Regions from separate parts of the Geodermatophilus sp. SYSU D01105 genome, predicted to be linked through region 2. Evidence: riboswitches for the same ligand, from Rfam matches in the RefSeq annotation. Region 2 holds a riboswitch; each other region holds the start of a gene.
The links. A riboswitch is a leader RNA that binds a small molecule or an ion and turns the genes downstream of it on or off. The one in region 2 is predicted to bind cyclic di-AMP.
Positions count from the first base shown of each region.

Region 1: another riboswitch for cyclic di-AMP. It lies ahead of ACI79I_RS11580 (hypothetical protein); the one in region 2 lies ahead of ACI79I_RS15930 (C40 family peptidase).
Region 3: another riboswitch for cyclic di-AMP. It lies ahead of ACI79I_RS16680 (C40 family peptidase); the one in region 2 lies ahead of ACI79I_RS15930 (C40 family peptidase).
Region 4: another riboswitch for cyclic di-AMP. It lies ahead of ACI79I_RS20310 (LysM peptidoglycan-binding domain-containing protein); the one in region 2 lies ahead of ACI79I_RS15930 (C40 family peptidase).

Region 1 covers NZ_JBJGYR010000010.1:86,465-88,652, forward strand. The annotation lists gene ACI79I_RS11575 (phosphoglycerate dehydrogenase) at 1-399, opposite strand, end outside; gene ACI79I_RS11580 (hypothetical protein) at 549-1,412, opposite strand; cyclic di-AMP (ydaO/yuaA leader) riboswitch at 1,693-1,846, opposite strand; gene ACI79I_RS11585 (hypothetical protein) at 2,051-2,188, opposite strand, start outside.
Region 2 covers NZ_JBJGYR010000016.1:25,473-27,660, reverse strand. The annotation lists gene ACI79I_RS15940 (phytoene desaturase family protein) at 1-272, opposite strand, end outside; gene ACI79I_RS15935 (hypothetical protein) at 301-477, opposite strand; cyclic di-AMP (ydaO/yuaA leader) riboswitch at 682-826, shown strand; gene ACI79I_RS15930 (C40 family peptidase) at 842-1,885, shown strand; gene ACI79I_RS15925 (YrdB family protein) at 2,060-2,188, shown strand, end outside.
Region 3 covers NZ_JBJGYR010000017.1:38,031-40,218, reverse strand. The annotation lists gene ACI79I_RS16680 (C40 family peptidase) at 1-859, opposite strand, end outside; cyclic di-AMP (ydaO/yuaA leader) riboswitch at 876-1,074, opposite strand; gene ACI79I_RS16675 (hypothetical protein) at 1,262-1,576, opposite strand; gene ACI79I_RS16670 (DEDD exonuclease domain-containing protein) at 1,850-2,188, shown strand, end outside.
Region 4 covers NZ_JBJGYR010000024.1:49,663-51,850, reverse strand. The annotation lists gene ACI79I_RS20310 (LysM peptidoglycan-binding domain-containing protein) at 1-983, opposite strand, end outside; cyclic di-AMP (ydaO/yuaA leader) riboswitch at 986-1,147, opposite strand; gene ACI79I_RS20305 (VOC family protein) at 1,402-1,905, opposite strand; gene ACI79I_RS20300 (GNAT family N-acetyltransferase) at 1,933-2,188, opposite strand, start outside.

The DNA.
Region 1 (2,188 bases), on a different contig from region 2:
GTGCAGCGGCTGGAGCCCGCCGAGCTCGCGGGCCCAGCGGTGCTCGGCCTGCGCCCGGGCGGCGGCGGGCAGGCGGCGCACCAGGGCGAGGGTCAGCGCCAGGGCGTGCTCGGTGACCGTCGCGCTGTGCAGGCCCGCGCCGGCGGTGACGACGACGTCCTCGGGGAAGCCGGCGGCGAGGACGGCGTCCGGCCCGGCCGCCAGCGTCTGCACCCAGCGCAGCCGCGGCATCCGGCCGGCGACGGCGGCGAGGTCGGCGGTGGAGCTGCCCCACACGACCATCGCCTCGGCGTCCAGGTGCTCGTCGGGCACGGGGGCCGCGGCGTCGTAGAGGACCGCGTGCACGCCCTCGGGCAGGTCCGGGGCCAGCGGGACGGAGTCGGGCAGCAGGAGCTTCATCCGGGGAGGCCTCTCGTGGGGTCGTGCGGGGACGGTGCCCGAGCCCCATGCCACACCCGGCCGACGAGCGCCGCCACCCCAGCCCGGTCGCCCCGCGGACGGGGGCCGGACCCTGGCCTCCGGCCGCGCCAGGCGCGACCGGCGGGGCGTCAGCCCCGGTAGTTCACGTGGACGTGGTCGAAGTGGTTGGCCGTCACGCCCCCGCGGTCGGCCATCGGCTTCCAGGAGCCGTTGGGCGAGGAGAGCATCCGCTGCTGCCAGATGACGTACTCGACGCCGAGCTCGTCCCAGTGGTCGATGTGGTACTGGGCGATGGCGTCGCCGAGGGCGTCGTCGGACATGACCATGTAGTCGACCGCCAGGCCGGACGGGTGACCACCGGGGTCGGCCGCACTGGCGCGGGTCCCGCCCAGCGTGATGCCGGCGGCGCCCGGCACGTTGGAGACGACCGCGTTGGCGGCCGCCTGCGCGGCCGGCTTGATGCTCCCGGCGGTGTCGGTGATGCGCGCGACCGCACCCGCTGCGGCCGCGGCGGCGCGGGCCGGAGCGGCCGGCTCCGGTGCGGCGGCCTGCGCGGCCGCGGCCTCCGCCTGCTGCCGCGCGGCGGCCTGCGCGGCGGCCTCGGCCTCGGCCGCGGCCCGGGCGGCGGCCTCCGCCTCGGCCTTCTGCCGGTCGAGCACGGCCTGGTCGGCGGCGGCCTGCGCCTGCTGGGCGGCGGCCTGCGCCGCCTCGCGGGTGCTGCGGCTGGCGGCGAGGTCGGCGAGCGGCTGCAGGTCCCGGGCCGCGTCGACCTCGACGGGGACGGACTGGCCGGTAAGCCCGAGCTGGGCGGCGACGCTGACCGACTCCGACGCCCCGGCGTCGGCCTGGGCGGCGGGCTCCGCGCCGATGACGACGTTGGCCACGACCGCGCCGGCCGCGGCGGCGGCCAGGAGGAGGGCCGGGCGACGGCGCGAGGGGGCGATCCGGCCGCGGCGATCGGCGCGGCGAGAGGTGGTGGTGCGGGGGTCCATGGGGTGGGGTGCTCCGGGGGTGCGGGCGCAGGTGCGCACGGGAGGGCGCGGCCTGCGGGGAGGTCGGGGGGAGGACGTCGGCGGTCCTGGGGAGCCGGCCGGTGCGGGACACCACGGAGACGGCGGCAACGCCGGTCGAGCGAGGGTGCTCGGGTGGGTCCGCGGGAGGCGGGTCAGGGACGGCCGCGTGCGATCACGTGCGGGGGTGCGCCCGGAGCCGGCGGTGCCGGGGTGAGGGTGGGCATCCGGCAGGGCTGGGGCACGCCATCCGGCGGCTCTCCGTTCTTCCGATGGCCGCCTACCGAGTTAGCTGACGGGTTCGGGCGGGAAGCGGCCCTGCCCGCTACCCGGACGACGGCCCGGGAGCGGGGTTCACCCCAGTACTGCGGTGGGTCCCCGGCTCGCCCCGGAGGGCGACTCGGCGGCGTCCGCTCGGCTTCCCCGGCAGGGGACGTGAGGACCGGCCGGACCTGACCACCGTAACGGGCGTTATGGGTTTGTGACAATCGCAGCCCGTCGATTCGTCGGGTGATGTGCGTCGCGCCTCCCCCGGTCGACGGCCAGGTGGTGTAGGCGCCGACGATCCGCACGCGCCCCGACGGCGCGCGGCGCGGTAGGGCCCGGTCGCCCGCGGGCGGTCAGGACGAGAGCGCGGGCCGGGTGTCGGCCACCGACGTCCCCATCGCGTTCTCGGGGCCGCCGCTGGGGCCGTCGTCGGAGCCGCACCGGCTCAGCGACACGGTCAGCGTCAGCACGACGACCAGCGCCACGAGGGC
Region 2 (2,188 bases):
GTGTAGGAGGCCACCGCCCGGTCGGCGAGGGTCACCTCCAGCCCCAGGTCGGCGACGACGCGGTCGGGCAGCAGGCTGACCAGGTACGAGTACGCCGAGAGCCGGACGTCGACCCCGGGGAACACCTGCTGGCTGACCGCGGCCCCACCGACGTGCTCCAGCCGCTCGAGGACGAGCACCGACCAGCCGGCGCGGGCCAGGTAGGCGGCGGCGACCAGCCCGTTGTGGCCGGCCCCCACGACGACGGCGTCGTACCTGCTGCGTGCGCTCACCCGGCGGACGGTAGCGGGTGCGGGGTCCTCAGCCGCCCTGCGTGGGGGCGTCCTCGCTCTCCTCGCAGCCCTGTCCCGGGGCCTGCTCGGCCGTGCCGCAGTCCTGCTCGTTGCGGTCGAGGTCGGTGTTGGAGTTGTTGGTGCTGCTGCACCCGGCGAGCGCCCCGACGAGGGCGAGCACGACCAGGGGGCGCTTGAGATCCATGGGCTGCACGTGCTCGCCGGGGACCGTCGGCAAACCCCACGCGCCCCGGCCGTCCCAGGGGTCTCGGCGACCGCTCGGGGTCGAGGTGAGAGTCCACGAAATCACATCTGGGTAATTGTCACGGCAGCGTCACGGCCCTTACGGTGTGTGTGTCCGCCGGGGCGCTCCGTCACCGCAATGGGTGACACCCCGCGGGCGCCGTCGAGCCGGCTCCCTCCTCCCCGGGGGAGCCGGGCCGGGGACCCACCGCAGCACTGGGGTGAAGCACGCACGGCTCCGCGCCGGGCGTGCCGGGCGCCTTCCCGCTCGAACCCGTCAGCTAACCCGGTAGGCGGCTCGTGGAAGAACGGAGAGTCGCCAGACCATGGCGTCCCACCGCGCCGCCCGCCGCGCTGCGCTCGTCCTCGCCGCCGCCCTCGGCGTCGCCTTCATCCCGACCTCTGCCGGGGCGGAGGAGCCGGCCACGGCCCAGGAGGCCGCGGCCCTCGTCGCCGCCCGGGGGCACGACCTCGAGGTCGTCACCGAGCAGTTCAACGAGGCGCGGGAGGCGCTCGCCGCCCAGCAGGCCGCCGCCCAGGCCGCGGCGGCGCAGGTCGCCGAGGCGCAGGCCGTGGTGACGGCCGCGCGGGAGCACGTGAGCGGCATCGCCCGGAGCGCCTTCACCGGCGAGAGCATGGGGTCGCTGCAGGCGCTGATGACCAGCGGTTCGGCCGACGAGTTCGTGAACCGGGTGACGCTCCTCGAGACCGTCGCCGGTCACCAGAACGACCTGCTCGGGCAGGCCGTCGCCGCCGGCGAGGCCGCCGCGGCGGCCCAGGCCGAGGCCGACCGGATCGCCGCGGAGACGCAGCAGCAGTACGACGCCGTCGCCGAGCAGCAGGCCGACCTGCAGGCGCAGATCGCCGCGTACCAGGCCGACTACGCGCGGCTGAGCGCCGACGAGCGGCGCGCCGCCCTGGCGGCCGCGGCCACCGCCCACGGCGGCGGGGAGCGGGCCAGCCGCGGCGAGCGCGAGGCGCCGTCCTCCGGGTCGGCTCCCGTCGTCGCCGGGAGCGGCGCGCTCCAGGCGGTCATCGACCGGGCCATGGCCCAGCGCGGCAAGCCCTACGTCTGGGCCGCCTCGGGCCCCGGCTCCTTCGACTGCTCCGGGCTGGTCCAGTACGCGTTCCAGGCCGCGGGCATCAGCCTGCCGCACTCCAGCCGGATGCAGTCCTCGACGGGCCAGCAGGTCTCCCGCTCCGAGGCCCGCCCCGGCGACCTGGTCGCCTTCTACAGCCCGGTCAGCCACATCGGCATCTACCTCGGCAACGGCCAGATGGTGCACGCGCCGACCTCCGGCGACGTGGTCAAGGTCGCCAGCGTCGACGCCATGGGCGCCACCCCGAAGTTCAACCGCATCGCCAGCTGAGAGAGGACCCCCGTCCGCCTCACCGCTCGCAGGCTCGCGGCGAGCCTCGGGACGGGGCCAGCCGGAGCCCCCGGACGCCATGCGCGTCCGGGGGCTCCGTCGTGTCTTGACCGTCCGGCCCGGTTGGTGAACACTGCTCTCTATACGGAGCGGTGATCTCAGGAAGGGTGCGAGATGGTCCAGGCGTGGCAGTGGAGCTGGGCGGGCGTCGCGTTCGCCACCGAGCTGGGCGCGCTGGCCGCCCTCGGCTACTGGGGGTGGACCTCCGGCGGGACGGCGACGGCGCGGTGGCTCCTCGCCCTC
Region 3 (2,188 bases), on a different contig from region 2:
CTGCCGCGGCGTACGCGTACTGGGTCAGGCCGGAGCAGTCGAAGGAGTTCGGCCCGCCGGCACCCCAGACGTAGGGGTCCCCGACCTGGGCGAGCGCGGTGTCGACGGCGGCCTGGGCCGCACCGCTGCTGGCGGGGGCCGGCGCGGCGGCGGCCACGGCCTGGCCGGCGTGCGCCGTGACGACCTCCTGCTGCTGCGGGGCCGACAGCGCGGCGTACTGCGCCTGGTAGTCGGCGATGTCGGCCTCGAGCTGCTCCTGCCGCGCGGTGACGTCGTCGAGGGTGGCCTGCGCCTGGGCCGCGGCGGCGTCGGCGTCCTGCTGGGCCTGCTCGGCGGCACCCGCGCTCCGGGCGACCTCGGCGAGCACCTCGTTGGTGTGGCCGGCGATCGCCTCGAGCATGGCCAGCTGGGACACGAAGTCCTCGGGCGAGTCGCTGGTCATCAGCAGGTCCAGCTCGGGCATCCCGTCACCAGCGGTGAAGGCGGTGCGGGCGACCTGACGGATCTGGCCGTCGAGGGCGTCGAGCTGCTGCCGGGCCGCGGCGGCGGCCTGGTGCGCGGCCTCCGCGGCGGCCTGTTGCTGGGCGAGGGTCTCGCGGGCCTCGTTGGCCTGCTCGGTGACGACCTCGAGGTCGTGACCGGCCCGCGCGACGAGCTGCGCGGCCTGCGCCGCGCTGGTGGCCTGCTCCGGGTCCGCGGCAGCGGTCCCCGGCAGCAGCGTCAGGGAGAGCGTCGCGACGGCGCCCACGACGATCCCCCGGCCGAGGCGGCGGGGCAGGGTCGGGCGGCGGAACGCCAGCGGGAGGTCGGAGTCGATCTGGTCGAGCGCATGCCCCAGGGCAGGGCGGGGGGTCGCCACGGTCGGCGGCTCTCCGTTTCTTCCTCAGCGACCGCCTACCGAGTTAGCTGACGGGTTCGGGCTGGGAAGACGTGCCCTATCTCTGCGCCCCGGCGAGCCGGCGCGTGTGCCCCGGCGGACCGGCGCACGCGAGAACTCACCCCAGTGCTGCGGTGGGTCCCCGGTTCCCCCTCCGTGCCGCACGGGCACGTCGGGCGATTCGGCGGTGCCCGGCCGAGGCCACCTCTCTGCGGGTGACGACCACCCGGTCGGACCGGCTCACCGTACGGGCGTGATGAAGTTGTGACAAATGGGGCCTGCGGGGACTGTGGTGACATCCACAGGGCGGCGGAGCGACACACCGCCGGTCGGCGTCACCCGCGGCGCGTCGGCCGGGGCGCCCCGGCCCCGCAGGGGACCGGGTCACCCCGTGCGCCGCCGGCCTCGTGCGGCCCCGCCGTCCCGCGCACCCGGCTGACCCTGGTGCCGCAGCGGCGGCACCAGGCCGCCCTCGGCGAGCGCCCGGACGGCACGGCGCTCGACCTCGTCGAACTCCACGACCACGCCCGGGCCCGGGACGACGGCGTCCTCGGCCACGCCGGCCTCGCGCCGGCCGGTCATCGGCACCACGGTCGGGTCCTCGCCCCGCCAGCCCGGCGGCGCCCCCAGCAGCACGGTGACGACGCAGTCGGCGCAGCCGGTGCCGCGCACGGTGCAGGTGTCGCAGTCGATCAACATGGCCCACTCCTCAGCTGGCCGACCCCGGTCGCGGAGGCCCTCCATGGCCCCGGTCGGTCCGGCTCGCACGCTAGGGACCGGCACCGACAGTTCGGCGCGAGCGCGCCCCGGCGGGACGGGTCCCGGCGCGCACGGCCCCGGACGCGGCCGGAACGCCCTCGGGAGGCCCCGCGCCGTGGCGCCCGCCACCCGAGCCGCTGCGGACCCGCCGGCACCGGCCGCCCTCCGGCGCGCGTCCCCGGGACTGTCACTGGGCCGACCTACCGTCCGCCCGTGCCCTCCTCCCTTCCCCGGCAGGTGCCGCTCTCCCCCGCCCACCTCGCCGGGACGGCCGCGCGAGCCGCGGGCACGCTCCCCCGCTACGAGCAGGCCACCATCGACGAGCTGGGCACCCCACTGGCGGAGGTCACCTTCGTCGTCGTCGACCTGGAGACCACCGGGGGTTCCCCCAAGGACAGCGCGATCACCGAGATCGGAGCGGTCAAGGTCCGCGGTGGGCAGGTCCTCGGCGAGTTCCAGACCCTGGTGGACCCCGGCTGCGAGATCCCGCCCTACATCAGCGTGCTGACCGGCATCACGACGACGATGGTCGCGGCCGCACCCCGGATCGGC
Region 4 (2,188 bases), on a different contig from region 2:
TGCCAGATCACGTACTCGACGCCGAGCTCGTCCCAGTGGTCGACCTGGTACTGGGCGATGGCGTCCCCCAGGGCGGCGTCGGACAGCACCATGTAGTCCAGGGCCAGCCCGGACGGGTGCCCGTGCGGGTCGACCGCGCTGCCGCGGGTGCCGCCGATGGTGATGCCGGCGGCGCCGGGCACGTTGCTGACCACCGCGTCGGCGGCCGCCTGCGCCTGCGGCCGCACGGCGCCGGCGCTGTTGGTGATCTGCGCCGTCGTGGGCGCAGGTGCCGGAGCGGCCGGGGCGGCGGCAGCCACGGGGACCGAGTTGCCGACGGTGCCCACCTCGACGGGGGCGACGGCGGCCTGCGCGGCACCGGCGACCAGCAGCACCTGACCGGGGAAGATCAGGGTCGGGTCGCTGCCGATGACGCCGACGTTGCGCTGGTACAGCTCGCGCCAGGGCTGGTGGAACGTGGTGGCGATCTCGGCCACCGTGTCGCCGCGCTGGACCGTGTAGACGTCCGACGGGGCGGCGGTCGGGGCCGGAGCGGCCTCCGGGGCCGGGGCGACAGCCGGCGCTGCGGGAGCGGCGGCCGGCGCGGGGGCCGGCGCCTCGACAGCGGCCGGCGTGGTGCCGTCGGCCAGCTGCTTGCCGCAGGTCGGCCACGCGCCGATGCCCTGCCCGGCGAGGACCTTCTCGGCGATCTCGACCTGCTGCGCCGGGGTCGCGAGGTCCGCGCGGGGGGCGAGGTCGGTCCCGCCGTAGCCGGCCCAGGTGGACTGGCTGAACTGCAGCCCGCCGTAGTAGCCGTTACCGGTGTTGATGCTCCAGTCGCCGCCGGACTCGCACTCGGCGACGCCGGTCCAGTCGTGGGTGGTGGCGGCGGATGCCGGGGTGCTCAGGACGCCGAGTCCGACGACGGTGGCCCCTGCCGCGACGGGGGCCTTGGCGATGACCTTCTTGGTCCGGACATAGCGCGGCGCACGGTGCTTGGCCATGGGTGATCTCCGATCACCGCCGGCGAGGTGAGCTGTCGGGTTCGGACGATCGGTGCCCGGCCGCGGATCGCGGCTTCACCCCGAGGCGCGCCCGGCCGTTCGGCCGGAGCGCCGTGGAACGTGGGTCCCCCACCCCTGCCCTGAGGTTCTGGAGACGGCTACCGGTGGGCAGGGTTTGGCGGACCGGCGCCACGCTCCCATCTGCGGAACGCAGCCAAAACGTTACGTTGGGTCATGTGAACTGTCGCCGTGACGGTCGTCACGTGGTGGTGTGCGTGGGGAGGACGTGCAGGTCGGGGCAGGAGCGCTCCGCGGACGTGCTCTCCGGCACAGGGTCCCGGCGGCGGCCGCGGCTCCCGGCGGCGGCCGCGGGTCCCGGCGACAGCCTCGGGAACGGTCCGGCCGCCGCCGGGGTCGGTCACAGGACCTGGTGGCCGTACATCTCCCCGAGCGGGTCGGCGATCAGCTCGATGCGGGCGCCGTCGGGGTCGCGGAAGTACACCGACACCCCGCTGTGCACCTCGTGCGGCACCCCGGCGTCGGTCAGCCGCCGCACCAGCTCCTGCCAGCGCTCGGGGTCGACGCTGATGGCCATGTGGTGCAGCCCGCCGAGCACCTCGGCATAGGGGCCGACGTCCAGGCCGGGGAAGTCGAAGAAGGCGATGAGGTTGCCGTTGCCGATGTCGAAGAAGAAGTGCGAGGAGCCGGGGTAGTCGCGGTTCTCGATCAGCTCGGTCAGCGGGAAGCCCAGGACGTCCTGGTAGAAGCGCACGGTCCGCTCGACGTCGCTGCTGATCAGGGCGGTGTGGTGCAGGCCGCGGGCGGTGGTGGCGGGGCGCTCGCCGGCCGGCCGCAGGTGTGCGGCGCGGATGCGCGCCCGCTCGGCCTCCAGCGCAGCGGGGTCGGGGGCGGTCGTCGTCATCGGGGTGCGTCCTCTCGGGTCGGGGCGTCAGCGGTCGGCGGAGGGGGCGAGCCGGAACTGCTCCCGCCGCTCGGCGGGCACGAGCTCGAGATAGGCGGGGTGTCGCTGGATGTAGCCGCGGATGAACGGGCAGAACGGCAGGACGGCGTGGCCCGCCGCCCGCGTGGCGTCCAGGGCGCCGCGGGCCAGCACCGAGCCCAGCCCCCGGCCCTCGAAGGCCGGGTCGACGACGGTGTGGGTGAAGGCGACCGACGACGCGGTCCGCCGGTACTCGGCGAAACCG